One region of the Alcanivorax sediminis genome, then DNA from elsewhere that is predicted to be linked to it. Evidence: predicted binding sites of a transcription regulator. Region 1 holds the regulator's gene; each other region holds the start of a gene.
The links. Region 1 encodes sigma-54, which starts transcription at its own class of promoters, with help from an activator protein. Its sites were predicted from a motif close to TGGCACNNNNNTTGCTNT; they were not measured.

Region 1 (7,281 bases):
CTTGGTTGTTGGCTGCATGTAACTTTCGCGGATCATGATGCCAGTCGGAGTTCTGCCTCGGATTCTACGGCGGTCAGGTAAAGCTTGTGGGTGTCCTGGCTGCTTCGCAATTCATTGCGATAGTCATCGTCGTTGAACAGTGTAGCCAGGTGACTCAGGGTCTTGAGATGTTGTTCGGGATTTTCCTGGGGAACCAGCAAAACAAACACCAGATCCACCGGGCGGCCGTCAACAGCGTCAAAATCAATGGGGGTGTCCAGCTTGAGCAGCAGGCCCACGGGTTGTTGGCAGTGTCCCAGGCGGCAGTGAGGAATGGCAATGCCTTCACCGATGCCGGTGGAGCCCAGTTTTTCCCGGGCTACCAGCGCATCGAATACCTCCTGCTCATTCAGGGTGTCACAGCCGGCCGCAGCCAGCTGTGCAACCTGATCCAGCAACTGTTTCTTGCTGCTGGCCTGTACTCCGCTATGGGTACGTGCTTCGGTGAGTATTTCGCGAACTCGCATAATTGTCGTTTCGGTTTAGTGACCGTGCTTGTGGCTGACGGTCTTTTCCTTGTGCTTGAGGATCTGACGATCAAGTTTGTCGGTCAGTTTGTCGATGGCCGCATACATGTCGTCGGCTTCAGCGGTGGCGAACAGGTCTGCCCCGGAAATATGGATGGTGGATTCTGCCTTGTGAGTCTTCGGTTCCGGAGAAAGAATTACCTGGATGCTGGTGATCTGGTCGAAGTGCCTTTCCAGACGGGAGAACTTGTCGCCGACATAAGTGCGAAGAGCGTCGGTAACTTCCAGGTGATGACCGCTGATATTAATTTGCATGGCTGGCTCCTTTACCTGCTTGTTGGGCCCGTCATTCGTGCCCTACACCAAACGCTTGCGAGCACTGGATGACGGTATTCTCATTGCCTCACGATACTTGGCAACGGTCCGGCGCGCTACGTTGATTCCCTGATCGTTGAGCAAGCTGGCCAGTTTGTTATCACTGAGCGGCTTGCGGGGATTCTCGGCGGCGACCAGCTTCTTAATAATGGCACGAATAGCGGTGGAGGAACACTCGCCTCCGCCGTCTGTTCCCACGTGGCTGGAAAAGAAATATTTCAGCTCAAAGACGCCGCGGGGTGTCATCATGTATTTCTGGTTGGTAACCCGACTGATGGTTGATTCGTGCATCTCGACGGCCTCGGCGATGTCGGCGAGTACCAGGGGTTTCATGGCTTCTTCGCCATAATCAAAGAAGTCCTGCTGCACTTCAACAATGCGGGTGGCCACCTTGAGCAGGGTGTCGTGGCGGCTTTGCAGACTCTTGATGAACCACTTGGCTTCTTGCACGCAGTTTTTCAGGTATTGTCCATCTTCCCCGGAGGTCTGCCTGGCAAGGCTGGCATACTGTTGCTGCAGGTTCACCTTGGGCAGGATGTCATCATTGAGGCTGACCTGCCAGCGTCCATTGTGCTGGCGCACAATCACGTCTGGTACTGCATAGTCTACGGAGCTCTCGCCAATTTGCTCACCGGGTGCAGGATCGAGTGTACGGATTAGCGAAAGGGCATCCAGTAGCTCCTGCTCACTGGTCTGGAGCACCCTTCTCAGGGCGGCATAGTCATGCTTTTCCAGCAGCTCAAGGTGTTTCAGTAATTCCATGGCCAGGGACAGATAGGGGGTGTCCCCTGGCAGTTGGCGTAGCTGGACGGCAAGGCAATCAGCCAGATCGATACTGGCAACGCCGAGAGGATCAAACTGCTGCAGCCGGTGCTGCACTGCCAGCACTTCATCAGCTTCCAGCTCGTCACCCTCAGTAAGCAGGCCTTCTTGCTGGTTGACCATCTCGACAATATCGTCAATGGACGTGGTCATGTAACCACGGTCGTCTACCGATTCGATGATGGCCATGGCGATGATGCGATCCACATCGCTCATGGGGGTCAGATTCAGCTGCCACAGCAAGTGGTCTTGGAGGCTTCCGGAAACGGAATGGCGCTGCTGCCATTCATCGGCGTCGTCAGGAAGGGTGGCGGAGCTGCTGCTCTGGCCCGAATAGACGTCGTCCCATTCGGTTTCTATGCCTGGGTCGCTGTCCACGAATTCTTCGAGGGCGTCGTCGCGCTCGGGATTGAGTTCGTCATCCTGACGCTCTTCGTCAGCTTCGGGGAGGGCATCGTCACCAAAATCGTCAGCCAGCTCAAGCAGCGGATTGCTTTCCACGGCCTGCTGAATCTCCTGGCGTAGATCCAGAGTGGAGAGCTGGAGGAGGCGGATGGCCTGCTGCAGCTGAGGCGTCATGGTCAGCTGCTGGCCGATTTGTAATTGTAGTGTGGGCTTCATACTGCTCAGGTTGGTGATTGATCCCCAAAACCTGAGAATAGCAGCTTCAAAGTCTTACTAGCAATAATTGTGCCAGTGATGCTTGTGTGGTAGGGAGGGGTGAGTTAATAGTTAATAATGAATAATTAATAGCTGCGCGGTCAGATAGCTCGGCTGCTTCAAGCGTGGAGGCCGCGCCCATCTCTTGGGCGCGGCCTCCTTCGGTTCAAAACGGGGAGCCTGTCCCGCGACGTTATTCATTATTAACTATTAATTCTTTCTAAAGTCTGAAGTCCGCCCCCAGATACACATCCCGCACCTGCTGGTTGGAAAGGATGGTGTCGGCGTCGCCGGAGGCGATGATGTGGCCGGCACTGACGATATAGGCGGTATCGCAAATATCCAGGGTTTCGCGCACGTTGTGGTCAGTGATCAGCACGCCAATGCCGCGCTCTTTGAGGTGGCGAATGATGCCCTTGATGTCGTTCACGGAAATCGGGTCGACCCCGGCGAAAGGTTCATCCAGCAGGATGAAGTCCGGGTCGGTGGCCAGACCGCGGGCAATTTCTGCGCGGCGACGCTCCCCCCCGGACAGGCTCATGCCGAGCGAGTCGCGGATATGCGTGATATGGAACTCCTTGAGCAGGTTTTCCATGCGTTCGTGGCGTTCCTGCTTGCTGAGTTCCTTGCGGGTTTCCAGGATCGCCATAATGTTCTCTTGTACCGTCAGACGGCGAAAGATACTGGCTTCCTGGGGCAGGTAGCCGATGCCTCGCTTGGCGCGACCATGCATGGGCAGATGGGTGATGTCGGTTTCATTAATTTCAATACGGCCAGCATCAGCCTCGACCAGCCCAACAATCATGTAAAAACAGGTGGTTTTGCCGGCACCATTGGGGCCAAGTAATCCGACGATCTGCCCGGAGTCTACGTCCAGGGACACGTCTTCGATCACCCGGCGGCCTTTATAGCTCTTGGCCAGGTGATGGGCGCGTAGGTGCGTCATGGCTTGGAAGACTCCGAATCTGTGTTGTCTTTCTTGTCGTTGCCGGGGATCTGGTTCTCCGCCGGGATGACCAGGCGAACCCGCTGGTCGCCTTCACTGCTGGCATCCACGCGCTTGGAGTCCAGGCTGTATTCTACCTTGGCGCCCTCAAAGGTGTTGCCCTTGTGGCGGATAAAGGCATCGCCAGTCAAAACCAGGGTGCGGGCCTTGATGTCGTAAACCAGATTGCCAGCGTGGGCCTCCAGGTCTTCACCTTCCGACAGCTTTACCGGGCTGCCAGTCGCTTCCACTCGAACCAATTCGCCGTTCTTGGTGAACAGCGACATTTTATCGGCTTGCATGCTGCGGTTGCCTTGCAGCAACTCCACATTGCCACTGTATACACCGGTTCCGGCATCCTGCTCAAAACGGCCGCGATCGGCGGAAACGGAAATCGGGCCCTCTACCGGGGCGGCGCAGGCAATGCTGGAAAACAGGGCCAGGCAGGCGCCCAGAGCCTTACGATGCCGGGGCATTGAATTCACTCTCTACTCCTTGATCGAGGGATAATACCCCTTTGTCGAGATCGGCCTCCAGTGCGCCGGCGCGGGTCTCGCCGCTTTCAAAGCGGATGGTGGCGTCGCCGGGGCTGGTCGCGATATTGGTGTCGCTATTAAAACGGAGTTCATCCGTGTCGAGCTCGATTTTCTGGTCCGCGTTGCGTGCTTCCACCGTGCCGGTAAACACAATCAGCTTGCCATTTTGCTGCACGGCGCCACTCTCGCTGCGAATGGTCCAGGTGCCCTTGTCGTTGGCCATGGCCAGCTTCGGCTGGTTCATTTCAGTAAGCGGGTTGTGATCATACTGGATCAGATTGTCGGCGATCAGATGATATTGCAGCTCTCCGTCTTCCTCGCTGTAGGCTCGCGCGGTGATGTTTTTGGCCAGAATGGCCGGGGCTGTCAGTACCGCCTGATCCTCTCCGGGCAGGGTGCTGTCCCACTCGTGCAGCGTCATCAGGACCACCAGGCCCAATAGCAGGATGCCGGTGGCGCTTAGTAGCCCCTGGCGCCTCATGCCGCACCTCGCTGGGCGAGGATAGCGTCACAGATTTCCCTTACCGCGCCTTCGCCACCGCGACGCTGGGTATGGTGATCGGCGGCCTGCTTGGCGCACTCATGGGCGTTGGCCGGAGCAAAACTCAGGCGGGCCCATTCCAGGGCGCTTACGTCCGGCTCGTCATCCCCGGCATAGCCGGTCTCGCTGGCGGCAATACCCAGTTGATCGGCAAGATCAGCCAGCGCCACCCCCTTGTCTTCACGGCCCTGAATGACGTGCTGGATACCCAGATCGGCTGCCCGTTTGGCTACCATTGGGGTGTTGCGGCCAGTGATGATGGCCAGGGTGACGCCACTGGCAGCGAGCTTTTTCAAGCCGTGACCATCCAGGGTGTGGAACACCTTGATGGCCTCGCCTTCCTGGGTGAAATAGATGCGCCCATCGGTCATGACGCCGTCCACGTCGAAGGCCATCAGGCGCAGGTTCTGGGCATCAACAGCGGAAATCTGCATTACACCACTCCCGCCCGCAGCAGGTCCTGCATGTTAAAGGCTCCCAGCGGCTTGCGGTCTGCGTCCAGCACGACCAGACCGTTGATCTTGCGGCTTTCCATGACCTGCAAGGCCTCGGCGGCCAGATGACCGGTGGCAATGGTGATCGGGTCGGTGACCATCACTTCGGCGATGCTGGCCTTGCGGATATCCAGATCCCGGTCCAATAGCCGGCGCAGGTCACCGTCGGTAAAGATTCCGGCGAGGGTGCCGTCATCGGCGGTTACTGCGGTCATGCCCAGCCCCTTGGCGGTCATTTCCAGCAGGGCGTCACTGAAACTGGTGTCGGTGGATACCGCGGGCAGGGCTTCGCCCGCGTGCATGATGTCATCCACCTTGAGCAGCAAGCGTCGGCCCAGGCTGCCGCCGGGGTGGCTGAGGGCAAAGTCCTCGGCGGTAAAGCCGCGGGCTTCCAGCAGGGCGATCGCCAGTGCATCGCCCATGGCCAGGGCGGCTGTAGTGGAGGAAGTCGGAGCCAGGTTATGTGGGCAGGCTTCTTCGTCCACGGCCACGGTAAGGTGCACATCTGACAGCTGTGCCAGGGTCGATGAGGGCCGTCCGGTCATGCCGATCAGCACCGTCCCCTTGCGTTTGATCACCGGTAAAATGGCCAGCACCTCGGCGGTTTCACCGGAGTTGGAGAGTGCCAGTACCACGTCATCCGGGGTAATCATACCCAGGTCGCCGTGGGAGGCTTCGCCGGGATGCACAAAGAAAGAAGGGGTGCCGGTGCTGGCCAGGGTGGCGGCCAGCTTGTTGCCCACATGGCCGCTTTTGCCCATGCCGGTCACAATAATGCGACCTTTCGCCTTGAGCATCTGATCGCAGGCTGCAGAAAACTGTTCATCGAGGCTGTCTTTCAGCGCGTTGACGGCGCGAGCTTCGATATCCAGTACCCGCCGGCCGACGCTGATATGGTCGTGACTCATGCAATCTCCCTGTAATTGCGGCGATTATACACGCCAAATGTGCTCAAGGTTGACCCGAAATAACGCAATTCGTGGCGCTGTCTCACGGTCGGTCATCATACTTGCCTGCAATTCGGTGTTAGCGATTTTGGAACTGTTCTGCGTGGTTATGACTCCAATATGGCATACAGGTTCTGGACAGGGGCGGCGGAACCCCGTAAAACCGCCCGATGATGACAGGGAGACACCGGATGCAAAGACAACAATATTTTACCTGGGCGGCGGCTTTGATCGTGATGTTCATGGCTGCCTTTGCGCAGGCACAGACCGATCCGAGACAGGTGGTGATCGATGCGGTCGATCGCATGACCACCCGCATCGACGCGGACCGTGAGCAGCTGAAAGCAGATCCGGAGCTGGCCCGAGAGCTGGTTCGTGAGGAGCTGGTGGATCTGGTGGATTTCAAGCGGATTACCCGCATGGTCATGGGCGACTACTTTGGTCCGTCCAGTAAAGAACAGAAGTACCGTTTTCTGGATGTGTTCAAGAATAGTCTGATCAATACCTATGCTTCCGGCATTACGCTTTATGAAGGGCAGCAGATCACCACCTTGCCCATGCAGGAGGGGGATTTGCGCGGTGACTATGCACGGGTGCGCATGGAGATTCAGACCAACACCGGCAAAACGGTGCCAATCTTCTATACCCTGTTCTCCCGCGATGACCAGTGGAAGGTCATCAACGTCTACGTGAATGGCCTGGATCTGGCCGACACCTTCAAGAGCCAGTTTGCCCAGGGTATGGACCAGTACGGGGATATGGACAAGGTGATCGACAACTGGTCAGCAGACTCCAAAATCGATACTGGCCTGAAAGATGAGGCGGTCGCCGACGACGCCTGATGTTTTCTTGAGGAAGGCGCCGTGGCAAGGCTGCGGCAGCTCGCGTATTATTGCGCCCCTGAGATGGAGCGGGTCCAGCCCGCTCCTGTGCTGTTTGGGGCCGAATATCCCGTCAATGCCCCCCAAAAGGAGCCAACATGAATCCGGAAGAGGTAAAAGCGCTGGTGGAAGCCGGCTTTGAAGGCGCCGATGTGGCCGTGGAAGGTGGCGGTGACCGTTTCCAGATTCGCGTGGTGTCAGAGGCCTTTGCCGGCCTGATGCCGGTGAAAAAGCAGCAGCTGGTCTATGCCACCATCAACGAGCAGATCCAGAGCAATACCATCCACGCGGTACAGATCATTACCTTTACCCCCGCCGAGTGGGAAAAAGCCCAGAAGATGGGGCTGGCCTGAGCTACACGCCAGGCCTTACAAGACAAGCCTTAGAGACAGTTCATGGATAAATTGATCATCACCGGCGGCCGCCGTCTGGACGGCGAAATCCGGATTTCCGGCGCCAAGAATGCTGCCCTGCCGATTCTCGCTGCCACCTTGCTGGCGGATGAGCCGGTCACGGTGGGTAACCTGCCGCATC
Region 2 (7,281 bases), on a different contig from region 1:
AAGAACTATTTCATTGTGGTTCAAGGTTTTCGAAACTTGAAACTCGTGACTCGCAGACCACTGACTCAACCTCCCCCCTGCCGCATACACTGCCCCTGAGCAGTTAAAGTAACGAACAGAGGCTACTTCATGTCTTTCATGCGCCCATTGGGCAATACAGGCCTGACCGTCAGCGCTCTTGGCCTTGGCACGGTAAAGATCGGCCGCGACAAGGGCGTCAAATATCCAAGCAGCTTCACCATTCCTGAAGACAAGGCCGTGGTTGAACTGATTGCCCGTGCCCGTGATCTGGGCATCAACCTGATCGACACCGCTCCGGCCTATGGCCACAGTGAATCCAGGCTTGGCCAACTACTGACACAACGACAAGACTGGATCATCGTCACCAAGGTCGGTGAGGAGTTTGATAATGACAGTGGCGAAAGCCATTTCGATTTTTCTCCCGAGCATGTTCGCAACTCCGTGGAACGCAGCCTCAAACGACTGAATACCGATTACCTTGATTGCGTACTGATCCACTCTGATGGCAATGACATGGCCATCATCGAACAAGGCACCCTGGACGCCCTCAACGAATTGAAGAAAGCCGGATTGATTCGTGCCACCGGCATGTCTACCAAGACCGTAGAGGGCGGTATCACCACCCTGCAGCACTCAGACATCGCCATGGTCACCTACAACCTGCAGCATCACGAAGAGATCCCGGTGATCGAGCATGCCGCGGCCCACCACAAAGGCATCCTGATCAAGAAAGCCTTTGCCAGTGGCCACCTGGCCGGCGATGTTGCCGACCCGGTGCAGGAAAGTCTGAACCAGATCCTTGGCACCCCCGGTGTTGGCAGTATTATTGCTGGCACCATCAATCCCGGGCACCTGCAGGAAAATGTGGACAAGGCCCGCATTGCCTGCGGCGAACAATAATGAAAGGACTGACTGCCATGCGCTTTGCCATTACCGCTCTCCTGATTGCCCTGTCCTCCCTCGCGCAGGCTGACAAAGTCCTGTTGCTACGTGATGCACCGGAGGGTTGTGAAGAGAAAGGGGAAGTGTCCATCTCTACGGGCAACGCCTTTCAGGGGATGATCTTCAGCGACGCCTGGATCAACAACAACGCCACCAAAAAAATCAAGAAAGCCGTCAAGAAAGCCGGAGGCAATGTGGGCGTCATCAGCGATCGCCGCGAGTTCATGATGGAAAGCCAATTTCGCGGACTGGAGCATATTGAGCTGGATGCGTGGGCGTGGAAATGCGAGAAGAAAGACAGTAGCGAGTAACGAAAGTCAAAACAAAACCGGGAAGCGGTTGCTTCTGATCTTCGCAACTCGTTACTCGCTTCTCGCTACTCGCCCCGGATTACCCACTGGATAGTTGTTTCAACTGCATTCCCAATGCCTGCATCCCCGCCCAATGCCCCTGCTGATAGCCCTGCTCCAACTTTTTCGCATTGGTGGTCAGACGACTGACCGGGAAGGTTTCCTGTGGGGCGATAACCGTCAGCCGGCAATCCTCAGGCGGGTTGGCGATGAATGCCAGTGAGTCGTTGTAGATCTCTGCACGTTTCAGCATGGCGCCATATAGCCCCGGCATGTCTTTCACCCAGGGTTTGATCAAGGGAGTCAGGGCACTGGGTTTCTTGCGATACCCATGATGCCGTGACAGCACCACCGTGATCTCGCGTGCGCCCTGCTCATAGGCCCAGCGAACCGGAATGGAATCCGCCAGGCCACCATCGGTCATGGCCTGCCCTTCCACTTGGGGGAAATCCCGGTACGCAAAAGGAATAGAGCAGGAAGCGGTCATGATCTCATTGAGATTCTCCGGCCTTGCCTGAAAGTAACGCGGACTACCTTCCTCCACCGAGGTAGTCACCACCCACAGCGGCACATTGCGTTGCCAGTGTTGATCCAGCGCCAGTGGTACATCCTGGAGGGACTGATGCCACAACCAGAGCACATCGCAGAGGTGACCACCGGCCATGAAGCGCTGCCAGTTAATGAACTCGGGGCGACAAGCGTGATCGGTAATGATCTTTCGGCTGCGGCCATGATCACCCGCCAGATAACCAATCAGGTTGGTTGAACCCGCCGACACACCCACCGCAAAATCAAAATCCTGGTAACCATTCTCCAGAAAGGCATCCAGCACCCCGGCAGCAAAAATGCCGCGCATGGCACCACCCTCCACTACCAGCGCTCGCTGACTCACGACTCTTCCTCCCGATTCCTGCAGAACCTGATTTCTGAATCACCTTGCCAAAGACTGACTGTCGCGGGAAATAGATAAACTTTGTCTGCGTCATCGATTTCGGCAATGCCATGTCATAGCCCCGCGTTACTGCACCAGCATTGCCCTGCCCGACCTCTACGCTTGCACTGTTGCTGCGCAGGCGCATCAGGATGGCGCATTTACCGTCCCGCAAATCCAACATTCAACGCAAGATGAAATCCATTAACTATTGTAAAAACAGGTGATTAGCGAGTTCTGAAAAGTCTGGCATCCCTATTGCACAAGAAGGCATACCAACTTGTATACAAACAGGTGTGCTAACGAATGATCGGCTGGACTCTCGAAAAATGGCAGGCCGCCTACCGCAATGGGGACCTCACCCCGGTGCAGGCGATGAAACAACTGGCCACCGCGCTGCACGACAGTGAACGTGCCCTGTGGATCCACCTGCTGGATGAGTCTTCCCTGGTTGAACAAGCAGAAGCCCTTAACGATCCAACGCTTCCGCTCTATGGGGTTCCCTTCGCAGTGAAGGACAACATCGACGTGGCAGGCATGCCCACCACCGCCGCCTGCTCCGCTTTCGCTTATACCCCTGAACACGATGCCACGGCGGTTCGCCTGCTACGCCAAGCCGGCGCCATCGTGGTCGGCAAGACCAACCTGGATCAGTTTGCCACCGGGCTGGTCGGCACCCGCTCGCCCTACGGCGAAACGCCCAACCCCTTCAACCCGGACTACCTCAGCGGCGGATCCAGTTCAGGCTCTGCCGTGGCCGTAAGCAGCGGGCTGGTGCCCTTTGCCCTTGGCACTGACACCGCCGGTTCTGGCCGTGTGCCCGCCGCCTTCACCAACACCGTCGGGCTCAAACCGACCCGTGGCGCCATCAGCACCAAAGGCGTCGTGCCGGCATGCCGCACCCTCGACTGTGTCAGCATCTTTGCGCTCGACGTGTCCGATGCACACACCCTCTACCGCCTGCTGGGCCAGTTTGACGAGGCCGACGCCTACAGCCGTCCCGCGCCAAAATTACAAAGCACCGGCCTGCCGGTTCGCCCCAAACTCGGGATACCGAAAGATCTGCCCTGGTTTGGCGATGATCAAGCCAAGGCACTGTGGGAGCGCAACCTGGCCGCCATGAGCGAAATCGCCGAGCTGGTCACCGTGGACACCATGGTGCTGCAGGATGCCGCCGCCCTGCTCTATCAAGGCCCCTGGGTGGCAGAACGCTTTACCGTCACCGAAGCGCTGCTACAGGAACAACCGGATGCGGTGTTACCGGTCATTCGCGACATTCTCGAACCCGCCGCCAGTCTCACCGCGGCAGACAGTTTCCGTGCGCAGTATCAACTGGCCGAACTCAAGCGCCAGTCCGAAACACTGATGGCGCAGGTCGATGCGCTGCTGCTGCCCACCACGCCGGGCATCTATACGCGCGCAGCGGTGAACGCAGAGCCGATCACGCTCAACAGCCAGCTGGGCACCTGGACCAACTTCGTCAACTTGCTGGACATGTGCGCCCTGGCGCTGCCCGGCGGCTTCCGTGAGGACGGCCTGCCCGGCGGCATCACGCTCGTCGGCCGTGCCTGGACCGATCACGCCCTGGCCGAGCTGGGTCGACGCTGGCAACACCACCTGCCCTGGCAGGCAGGTGCCACCGGCCAGATGCTGACATTGCCGACGACCGAGAACACCTTCAGCGCCCCGGACAACACCATCACCGTGGCCGTGGTGGGCGCCCATCTGACCGGCATGCCGCTCAACAGCCAGCTCACCGAGCGTGATGCCGTGCTGCTGGAAGCCACCCACACCGCGCCCTGCTACCGGCTTTACGCCCTGGCTAACACCGTGCCGCCCAAGCCGGGCCTGATCCGCAACGAAAAAGACGGTGGTGACAGCATCCCCATTGAACTCTGGCAGATGCCGGTGGAGCACTTCGGCAGCTTTGTCGGCTTGATCCCTGCACCACTGGGTATCGGCAGCCTGGAAACCGTGGATGGCCGCTGGGTGAAGGGATTCATCTGCGAGCCCTGGGCCATTGATGACGCCACCGACATCACCGAACTGGGCGGATGGAGAAATTACATCGCCGAGCTCAAAAAGAAGGAGTCACTGTAATGTTGAAGAAAGTCCTGATTGCCAACCGGGGTGAGATCGCCGTTCGCATCTGCCGTACCCTGAAACAGATGGGCATTGCCTCCGTGGCGGTTTACTCCGACGCGGATCGCAACAGCCAGCATGTCAGCGCGGCGGACGAAGCAGTGGCGCTGGGCGGTCAGACTGCAGCCGAGAGTTACCTGAAAACTGACCTGATTCTCAAGGCCGCCAAAGCTACCGGAGCGGATGCCATCATCCCCGGCTACGGCTTTCTTTCAGAAAATGCGGAGTTTGCCGAAACCTGCGAGGCCAATGGTATTGCCTTTGTAGGCCCCACGCCGCAGCAGCTCCGTGAGTTCGGCCTCAAGCATGAAGCCCGGGCACTGGCCGAGAAAGCCGGGGTCCCTCTGGCGCCGGGCACCGATCTGTTGCAAAGCCTGGATGAAGCCAAACAGGCTGCCAACGACATCGGCTACCCGATCATGCTCAAAAGCACTGCCGGTGGCGGCGGCATTGGCTTGTCACGTTGCAACAACGAAGCCGAGCTGGTGGCGGCCTTTGAATCGGTGAAGCGACTGGGGGAAAGTTTCTTTTCCGACAGTGGCGTCTTCATCGAACGCTTTGTGGCCCGCGCCCGTCATATCGAGGTACAGATCTTTGGTGACGGCGACGGCACTGTGCTGGCCCTGGGTGAACGTGAATGCTCCCTGCAACGCCGCAACCAGAAAGTAGTGGAAGAAACGCCCGCACCGAATCTGCCCCAGGCCACCCGCGAAAAACTCCATGACAGTGCGGCCCGCCTGGGCCGTTCAGTGAAATACCGCTCTGCGGGTACCGTGGAGTACATCTACGACGATGAACGCGACGAGTTTTATTTTCTGGAAGTGAACACCCGCCTGCAGGTAGAGCACGGCGTTACCGAATCCGTGTTTGATGTGGATCTGGTGAAATGGATGGTGGATCTCGCCGGAGGCAACCGCCCACCGCTGGATGATGCCTACACCAGCAAGGGCGCTTCCATGGAAGTGCGTATCTATGCCGAAGATGCGCTCAAGGATTTCCAGCCTAGTCCCGGCGAACTCACCGAAGTGTTCTTCCCCGATAACATTCGTCTGGATGGCTGGATTGATACCGGCACTCTCGTCAGCCCGCACTACGACCCCATGCTGGCCAAAGTCATCGTTTACGGCGATGACCGCAGCGATGCGCTGAAAAAAATGCAGGATGCTTTGGCCGCAACCCGGCTGTCCGGAATTGCCACCAATCTGGACTACCTGCGCCAGATTCTACGCGACGACAATGTGATCGCCGGTACCGTCTCCACCCGTTACCTGGAAACGTTTGCCTATACACCCACCGCATTCGAAATCGTCGAGCCCGGCACCTACACCACCGTACAGGATTACCCCGGCCGTAGTGGCTACTGGGATATCGGTGTGCCGCCCTCGGGCCCGATGGATGATTTCGCCTTCCGTACTGCCAACCGCATTGTCGGCAACCATGACAGCGCGGCTGGCCTGGAAGCCACACTGGTAGGCCCAAGCCTGAAATTCCATAGTGATACGGTGGTAGCCCTGACCGGTGCCCACTGCGACGCCGAGCTGGATGGTCAGCCGGTAGCCTTCTGGCGGCCCATTGCCGTCAAGGCAGGTCAGACGCTGAGCACCGGCAAGGTGGACAGTGGCTGCCGTACCTACATCGCCGTGCGCAATGGCATCGATGTTCCCGATTACCTGGGCAGCAAATCCACCTTTGTTCTTGGGCAGTTTGGTGGTCACGGTGGCCGCACCCTTCGCAAGGGTGACGTGTTGTCCATCTGCCAACCACTACTGGCCGGATGCCCGACACCAGCACCGGTGGCAGAGCCACACCCCCTCGAAGAAAGCATGATTCCCGACTATCCCCAGCAGTGGGATATCAAGGTACTTTATGGTCCCCACGGCGCCCCCGACTTCTTTACCGAAGAAGCGATTGAGGAATTCTTCAACGCCGACTGGCAAGTCCACTACAACTCGAACCGACTGGGTATCCGGCTGGTCGGCCCAAAGCCGAGCTGGACACGCACCAACGGCGGCGAAGCCGGGCTGCATCCGTCCAACGTCCACGATAACGAATACGCCATCGGCTCTATCAACTTTACCGGCGATTTTCCGGTCATCCTCACCAAGGATGGCCCGAGCCTTGGGGGGTTCGTTTGTCCGGTGACTATCGCCAAGGCTGAGCTGTGGAAAGTCGGTCAGCTCAAACCAGGCGACAGCATTCGCTTCTCGCCAATCAGCTTCGCAGAAGCGAAGGCGCTGGAAGAAGCCCAGGATGCGTCTATCGACAATCTGGGGGTTATCCCGGTCATCCATCCACAGATTCGGGATCACGCGGAGACCTTTACCTCCGGCACCATGCTCGCCGAAAAGGATGCCGACGGCCACGTACCACGTATTGTTTATCGTCAGGCTGGCGACAAGTACATCCTGATTGAGTACGGCGAAAACATTCTCGATCTGGCCCTGCGCATGCGGGTTCATGCGCTGATGGAAAATCTCAAAGCCAGCCCCGTCAGCGGCATTCTGGAATTGTCCCCCGGGGTGCGCAGCCTGCAGGTGCACTACGACTCCCGTGTTATTGATCAGGACACTCTGGTTTCCATCCTGCTGGAGCGTGAGCAGACCATCGGCAGCATGGATGACATGGTGGTGACATCCCGGGTCGTTCATCTACCCATGGCCTTCGAAGACACCGCAACACTGGATGCGGTGAAGCGCTACCAGGAAACCATCCGCGGCGATGCGCCCTGGCTGCCGAGCAATGTGGAATTCATCCGTCGTATCAATGGTCTGGCATCCACCGATGAAGTCCGCGACACCATCTTCAGCGCCAGCTATCTGGTGATGGGGCTGGGTGACGTATACCTGGGCGCGCCTTGTGCCGTACCCATTGATCCACGTCATCGCCTGATGACCT
Region 3 (7,281 bases), on a different contig from region 1:
CAGACGTCACTCCTACAGAGGTATTCATCAATGTCGGCCACAGGCAACACAGCGTCACGGTGAACATGGAGGTCAGGAATGACTTGGCCACCAACGGATCGTCCGTCACATAAACCGCACTCACCACCATGGTCACCAGCGGCAACCAGGCAAGCGGAGAGACCGGCTTGAACAACTGAATCAGAGGATTCATGGCCGCGTGGGCGGTACTGCTCAGGCCGATCACAATGCCGAGGGGAATCGCAATCATGGACGCCAACAGGAAGCCACTCATGACCGTGATCAGACTGGTGCCAATCTGATCAAAGAACGTCGGCGCACCGGTGTACTCCCGATAGACCGGTTCCCACTCGGGCTGCTGCTGCAACCGGGAAGCAATGTACTTCTCCTGGCGTTCATGAAACGCCGCTTCCTTGGCACGGGATGCCTGGTGTTCATCCACCAGGGAACCCGCCTGCTCCCAGACATCCGCCGGCCCCGGGAACTGCCCCAGCGAAGTGTCGATACGCTGGGCAGCCAGTTGCCAAAGCAGCAGGAAGATCGCCACACCCATTACCGGCCAGATCAATTGGCGCAGCAGGGCTTGCCACTGCTCACCGGACATCTTGCCGGTGGCCAGGGCGCGGTAAGGTTCCATCCAGGTTGGGAATGTCAGAGTCACCATGATTGCTTCTCCTCGCTCGACGTCAGCGTCTTACAGCTTGTCGCCGTCTTTCAGACCAATCGGGAACTTCGCCAGGTATTCATTGGGCTTGCGACCGTCATAGGTAATGTTGTCGATGAAGCCCTTCTGCGGCGGCTTGTAACCCGTCTCGGTAGCAAAGTCCGGGAATTCGTCTGCACCGATCTTGCCTTCTTCGATCAGCGCCTTGGCCGCCACGGCATAGATGTCCGGGCGATACACTTTCTTGGCAATATCCATGTACCAGCTATCCGGCTTGGTATCGCTGATCTGACCCCAACGACGCATCTGGGTCAGGTACCAGATGGCATCGGAGTAATAGGGATAGGTCGCGTTGTAGCGGAAGAACACGTTGAAGTCCGGCACCTCACGCTTGTCGCCTTTTTCGTACTCGAAGGTACCCGTCATGGAATTGGCGATCACATCGTAGTCCGCACCTACATAGTTCGGCTGCGACAGGATCTTCACCGCTTCAGGACGGTTGGCGTTATTGTTCTCATCCAGCCACTTGGCCGCACGGATCATCGCCTTCACCACACGAATGTGCGTGTTGGGATATTTGTCAGCCCAGCCCTTGCTCACACCGAACACTTTTTCCGGGTTGTTTCTCCAGATTTCGTAGTCGGTGATGACCGGTACACCAATCCCCTTGAAAACCGCCTGCTGGTTCCAGGGCTCACCCACGCAGTAGCCATAGATGGTGCCCGCTTCCAGAGTGGCCGGCATTTGCGGCGGCGGAGTCACGGACAGCAGTACGTCAGCCTGTAGCTGGCCACTGGTATCGCCTTTGTGTGGCGCGTAGTAACCCGGGTTCAGGCCACCGGCAGCCAGCCAGTAACGCAGTTCATAATTGTGGGTAGATACCGGGAACACCATGCCCATGTTGAAGGGCTTGCCTTCGGCCTTGTATTTTTCCACCACCGGCTTCAACGCATCCGCCTTGATCGGGTGCACCGGCTTGCCGTTTTCGCTGGGAATATTTTTCTTCATTTCTTCCCATACCGCGTTGGAAACGGTGATGCCGTTGCCGTTCAGGTCCATGCTGAATGCGGTAATGATGTGCGCTTCCGTGCCGTACCCGATGGTGGCGCCCAGCGGCTGGCCTGCCAGCATGTGCGCGCCATCCAGCTGACCGTCAATCACCCGGTCCAGCAATACTTTCCAGTTCGCCTGGGCTTCCAGGGTCACAAACAGGCCTTCCTCTTCGAAGTACCCTTTCTCATAAGCCACGGCGAGCGGCGCCATATCCGTCAGCTTGATAAAGCCAAACTTGAGGTCAGCCTTCTCCGGCCAGCCCACAGAGTCGTCCGCCATGGCGCTAGCCGAGAGCCCTACCGTCAATGCAGTAATTGCTGTGCGAATAAACTTTTTCATCAGTCTTCCCTCATTCGCCCGCTATCCCGCAGGCATAAAAAAAGCGCTCAGGGAACCCGGTCATCGTTGACCAGTTTCCTTGAGCGCCTTTGCTCGAATCTTGTCGTGATCGCCATTGATCACGAAGAAGTAATTTGGTCACAGCGCTGTTGCTGCGATGCCATGACTAAGGCAATTGCTGTGCCAACTTTAAAAACGCAGCTTTTTCAGCAAGTTAACTATTCACACATTCCTCACTCAAGGTAAGCACGCCCATAAATTGCACAGCAGGCACTGTTCTGAATCATTTCGTGATCACCAAAATGCATCACTGTTATGCTGCAAAGCCGACCACACCCGGCAGAGCCCCGATTTTGCGCCAGCATGGTGAAAAAACCGCGCACCGCGGGCGACCAATGGCTAATTATCACTGCGGGAAATAATGAACATCATTCGAAACAGGCAGAGCAATAGCGCGTAACCTGATAGGCTGCGCAACGCCACAGCGCGACATTATTTGAAGTTACCTACCTGAGAATCCGGCATGGCCCAACACGACAAAGACGCCCTTCGCATTGCCCTCGCTGGCGCCTTTAGTCTGGTCATCGCGCTGGGGATTGGGCGCTTCCTGTTTACCCCCGCCCTACCGGACATGATTGCCGATACCCCCCTTACTGCGGTCACCGGTGGGTATCTCGCTGCCATCAACTACGGTGGCTACCTGCTTGGCGCCATGCTCGCCATGGCCGTTCCCGCCCATCGCGCCCGCACCGCTTTCTGGTCCGCGCTGTGGATCAGCGTCATCACCAGCCTGCTTATGGCATTGAGCAGCACCTTTATTCCCTGGGCTATCAACCGGTTCCTGGCCGGCATCGCCAGCGCCATCATCATGGTCAACGGCTCCGCCTTGGTGCTGGGTGCACTGCCCAACCACCTGCGCGCCCGGCTGGGCAATATCCATTACGCCGGCATCGGCCTTGGCATCAGCATCGCCGCGCTCACCGTGGCGTTGATCGAGCGCCTGCAGGGCAGCTACCCGCTGATGTGGTTTGCCTGCGGCAGCCTGGCCCTGCTGCTGATGGCCTTCCTGCGTGTGATCCCCGCCCTGCCCCATGCTCGCGAACACGCCCATACCCGCGTCCCGGTGAACCGCAAGGCAATGGGCTTTCTCATTGCCAGTTATTCCCTGGCCGGCTTCGGCTATATCACCAGCACCACCTACCTGCCCGTGATTGCCAAGCAACAGCTACCGAACCTGGACAACGCCGCCTTCTATACCTGGCTGGCCGTTGGCCTGGCCGCCGTCCCTGCCAACCTGCTGTGGGGCAAACTGGCCAGCCGTACCGGCGAGCGCAACGCGTTGATGATGGCGCTGGTGGTGCAAGCCATGGGCGTCAGTGCCCCGGCCTGGCTACCCGGCCTCACCGGGCTGGTCGCCAGCGGCCTGCTGGTAGGCGGCACCTTCACCGCTGTGGTCGCGCTGAGCATGTACTGCGGCCGCCAGCTGGCCCCCCACGCCGCCAGCATGGCATTGGGTGCGCTCACCGCCTGTTATGGTGTGGGGCAAATACTGGGGCCGGTGGTCACGGCAAGAATGCTGGAAAGCAGCGGCAGCTTTGCGCCGGGCTTGCTTGGCGCAGCGGCGGCGCTGGTGGGCGCGGCACTATTGTTGTTGCCTCTGGCAAAGGTCCGGTTCCAGTAGCGCCACTCACGGATTTAGGGGGTTTGCCCGAAATATCGCTGCACCGCCCGTTCCGCCTCCCGGATCGGCGTCGCGCTCTGTGACTGTGATGGCGCAAAGTTCGTTGTCTCCAGATCATAGGTATAGAGATCGATACTCTGGTCTTCCTCTTCGGTTGTTCGAATCTGCCCCTGTTCCGACGGATAAAGCACCGTATTCACGATATTGCCCAGATGCTCCAGCAATACCGAGAACGTGCCCGTAGTCGATGAAGTGCCTCCATGACCGGGAGGCCCTTCCGTAAGACGCAACCCGAGCATGTTGGGGTTCAGGGGCCGCAACGCCGGGTACCGGGAAGACACCTGTGGCGACAGGTGATCGAACGCATGCAGTGGAAAATTATTGAGGATGCCACCGTCTACCCACAGGCCGTGATAGTCATCCGCATTCTGGTTGTACTGCCCGGTGGGAACATTGGCCTCTACCTTCACCGGCTTGAAGATGAGCGGCAGGTTCATGGAAATGCCCACCGCCTCGGCCACAGGAAAATCCGGCGTGTGACGTTTCGAGAACACCGCAGGACGATGGCGGGTGATATTGGCACCGGTAATGACCAGATCTACACCGGTGAGCTGGAAAAACTGGCGGAAGTTTAACGCACCGGCTCCAGAGACAATCACCCCTCCCGTGCTCTGAAGAATACGCTGGGACAGGTACCCCGCCACCGCTCCACTGAGGAAACGTCGTGGTGCAAAGCCTGGAAACAGGCCGCGGTCAAACACCAGATTATAGAGGTATCCCTGAGGATGCTGAGCGAGCTGGCGCACCATCGGATCGCTGGTAGGGCCAAAAGCGCCGCTACTCACCAGGGCACCAAACATTCCCGCCAGTTGCGACCACCCAGAAATGCTTTGCTGCCGGGCAGTGAGAAAGCTCGCCACCGATGCGCCTGCAGGCGCATCGGTTTTCATCTGTGGCTGATTTCGGCTGTCGATGGTGCGATAGAACCCTGGATTCGGGCCGTCAAAAAATCCTGTAAATGTGGACGCATTGCTGAGGATGCGTTGCAGCTCATTGGAATCGAGCCCCATCGCCAACATCAGGGCCGTAATAGCACCTGCCGAAGCACCACTGATACCCTTGATCTGGTTCTGACCCGGACGGTTGATGTCGATGGGGAGTACCCCCATGCTCTCCAGCGCACGGATGGCACCGAGGTAAGTCACCCCTTTGCCACCGCCACCTTCCAGCGCCAGGTACTCCACATCCTGTGGTCTGGAAATCTGCATGCCAGCCCCCGTTAGCCGTCAACCGGTAGCCAGTTTCCTTCCTCATCCTTTTCCCAGGCTGGCAAGCTGCCATCATCACGCAGACGCACCAGGCTTGTGGGAAACCGCACCTCCCAGGGCTCGCCTTCCGGAATCTCTTCCCCGGGGCGTCCCAAACGCTCGGCAATCTCCTCGGCAATGGGCAGATAAAGATCACTGGTCACCGCTGGCAGGGGCCCACCCATCCAGGGCTCACCAAAGTTCATGAAATGGTCCACCGCTCCTTCGAAGCCAGGACGCAACGGCACCACCACCCGGCAATAGCCCGCCTTCATGAACTGATTGAACAGCGGGTCCGCATCTTCCATGGCAATGCGATCACTCCACTGGGATTTACGACCCCAGAAGTAGGGGTAGGTCAGCCAGGTCATCTGCTCCCATTCAAATGCCTGCTCGAAAAAGCGTACATACGGGCCTTCCGCTTCGTTCTCCCACAAATTGACCTGGGGCATGCCATTGCTGCCCGCCTCAATCGCATTGAAAAGCTCGTAGTGCTGTTCTGTCATGATGCTGATGCAGGCTTTCTTCAGTTCATCCACCATGATTTCCTGATTCAACGCCGGGCTTTTACCTTCAATCACAATGCCCGCTTCAGCTTTCAGCGCTGCCAGCTTCTCTTCATATTCGGCAAGTCGAGCCAGGTAGGCGGTGGTGAGTTTTGCATGGGTTTCATGGCGCCACTTGGCCATGGCCCGGTCGGTACGCTGGCATTTCACCTCAATCGCAATCGCCAGATCAGAGTGATCAAAACTGTTGATGGCGATAGGGATCGCCAGCACCTCGTTATCCAGAGAGGTGTGCCAAACCCGAATACCCGCATTGGAAATACGGTTGCCACGCTGCCCTACCACAACATCCACATCGGCATTCTCAGACCAGGTATTGCCCACCACGCCTACCGTGGCGTAAATGGCACGGTAGCCTTCATCAATCTGAATCTGGCTGGAATGGTTGTAGTCAGTCTTGTCGTCGCCGCCACCAGCATTGTAGTCATGCGACTTGGTGATATACGGCTCCGGCGGGGGCGTCACGTCGGTGGCATGGTAGGCGGCCACCCAGGAGTGATAGTTGAACTCCGTGAGCTGATCCGGCCGGATGTTGAAAGGCATGGGCTTGACCAGCTCCGTCGCACTGACATGAGCACGACGCAGGGCCTCAAGCAAGAATGCGCCCGGCTCCGGCACCATGAAATCAAACATGGTACGCAGGCCATAGTTGAACATCTGCGCTTCATATACCTTCTCTATCCACTGGTAGATGCCCCGGACATGCCCATCGCCACCCGTGTTGTCGAGTGTATGCTTATTGGTTTCTTCCACTTCCGTGGTGATCTTGCGCGACTCGCGCTCAAGCACCCGTTCGGCAATTTTCTTTGAACTACGCTGCGTGACTTCCTTGGAAAAAGTGGATGCCGATTTGGTCACTTCCGTTTTGGAACGAGAGTAAGAGCCTTCCACACTGGCAGAAAACTCCACTGCTGGGCCGTACTTGGCCGTGATGCTCATCCCGGCTTTGAGCTTGGCATCCTCCTGGATTGTTTCACTACTTTCCCGGGCCATTTCAAAACGGTCCGTGGATTCCAGCTCGCGCTCTTCGCTGGTCGTGGTTTCCACTTCACGGAATGTCAGCTCTTCGGTTTGGTTGCGACGGCGGTGGGTACGCTCCTTCCCCTCCCCCTGCAGCACATTCTCGATATGCGCAATATCCCTGGCTTCATAACGCTTGAGGAACTGCTTGACCACAAGCAGATCCGCCACCCCCACCGGCTTCACATCACCGTGGCTACGCGGTACCCGAACGTCCAGTGGGAGCAGCTCGGGCAACGGAAACAAGATCCCGGGAGAGTAGCCCATACTGGTCATGACCCAGGGGGTCGCAATCGGAGAGTTAATCAGCACCATGGTGTTGCCAATGCGCTTGAAGGTACGGTGCACACCAGGATCCGCCAGCTGTTCCAGCTGTTGCCCCACCGCGGCCGCTTCCACACGCAACTGGCTGACCACTTCATCCACCGGCTGGGCCATGACGTCCAGGTTGCGCCCCTTGAGCGCTTCCTGAGTGCTTTTGCTGAGTTTTCGTCCGGCCTCCGGGGTCATCAGAAAAGACCGACTCTCCGGCTTGGTCGGCTCAAAGGCTGTTCGCCCCGCAAAGGTTGTGCGCGCCATCATTGGCGCCTTGTCCGCCATCACCAACGGGGTGGAGAAATCGATCTGAGCCACTCGGGCAAGCATCTCTGC

Region 2: a site for sigma-54 is predicted at 2,492-2,509, ahead of atzF (allophanate hydrolase). Genes of this name have one in related genera too.
Region 3: a site for sigma-54 is predicted at 2,225-2,242, ahead of GFN93_RS15635 (CmpA/NrtA family ABC transporter substrate-binding protein). Genes of this name have one in related genera too.

The regions. Positions count from the first base shown of each region.
Region 1 is NZ_WIRE01000004.1:71,012-78,292, forward strand. Features, by position in the region: gene ptsN (PTS IIA-like nitrogen regulatory protein PtsN) at 33-506, opposite strand; gene hpf (ribosome hibernation-promoting factor, HPF/YfiA family) at 522-821, opposite strand; gene GFN93_RS16900 (RNA polymerase factor sigma-54) at 864-2,324, opposite strand; gene lptB (LPS export ABC transporter ATP-binding protein) at 2,584-3,309, opposite strand; gene lptA (lipopolysaccharide transport periplasmic protein LptA) at 3,306-3,824, opposite strand; gene lptC (LPS export ABC transporter periplasmic protein LptC) at 3,808-4,365, opposite strand; gene GFN93_RS16920 (KdsC family phosphatase) at 4,362-4,859, opposite strand; gene GFN93_RS16925 (KpsF/GutQ family sugar-phosphate isomerase) at 4,859-5,827, opposite strand; gene GFN93_RS16930 (MlaC/ttg2D family ABC transporter substrate-binding protein) at 6,058-6,708, shown strand; gene GFN93_RS16935 (BolA family protein) at 6,846-7,100, shown strand; gene murA (UDP-N-acetylglucosamine 1-carboxyvinyltransferase) at 7,143-7,281, shown strand, end outside.
Region 2 is NZ_WIRE01000001.1:173,084-180,364, forward strand. Features, by position in the region: gene GFN93_RS00755 (aldo/keto reductase) at 130-921, shown strand; gene GFN93_RS00760 (hypothetical protein) at 921-1,274, shown strand; gene GFN93_RS00765 (patatin-like phospholipase family protein) at 1,354-2,205, opposite strand; gene atzF (allophanate hydrolase) at 2,551-4,344, shown strand; gene uca (urea carboxylase) at 4,344-7,281, shown strand, end outside.
Region 3 is NZ_WIRE01000002.1:285,110-292,390, reverse strand. Features, by position in the region: gene GFN93_RS15640 (ABC transporter permease) at 1-664, opposite strand, end outside; gene GFN93_RS15635 (CmpA/NrtA family ABC transporter substrate-binding protein) at 695-2,056, opposite strand; gene GFN93_RS15630 (YbfB/YjiJ family MFS transporter) at 2,580-3,737, shown strand; gene GFN93_RS15625 (patatin-like phospholipase family protein) at 3,752-5,005, opposite strand; gene GFN93_RS15620 (hypothetical protein) at 5,017-7,281, opposite strand, start outside.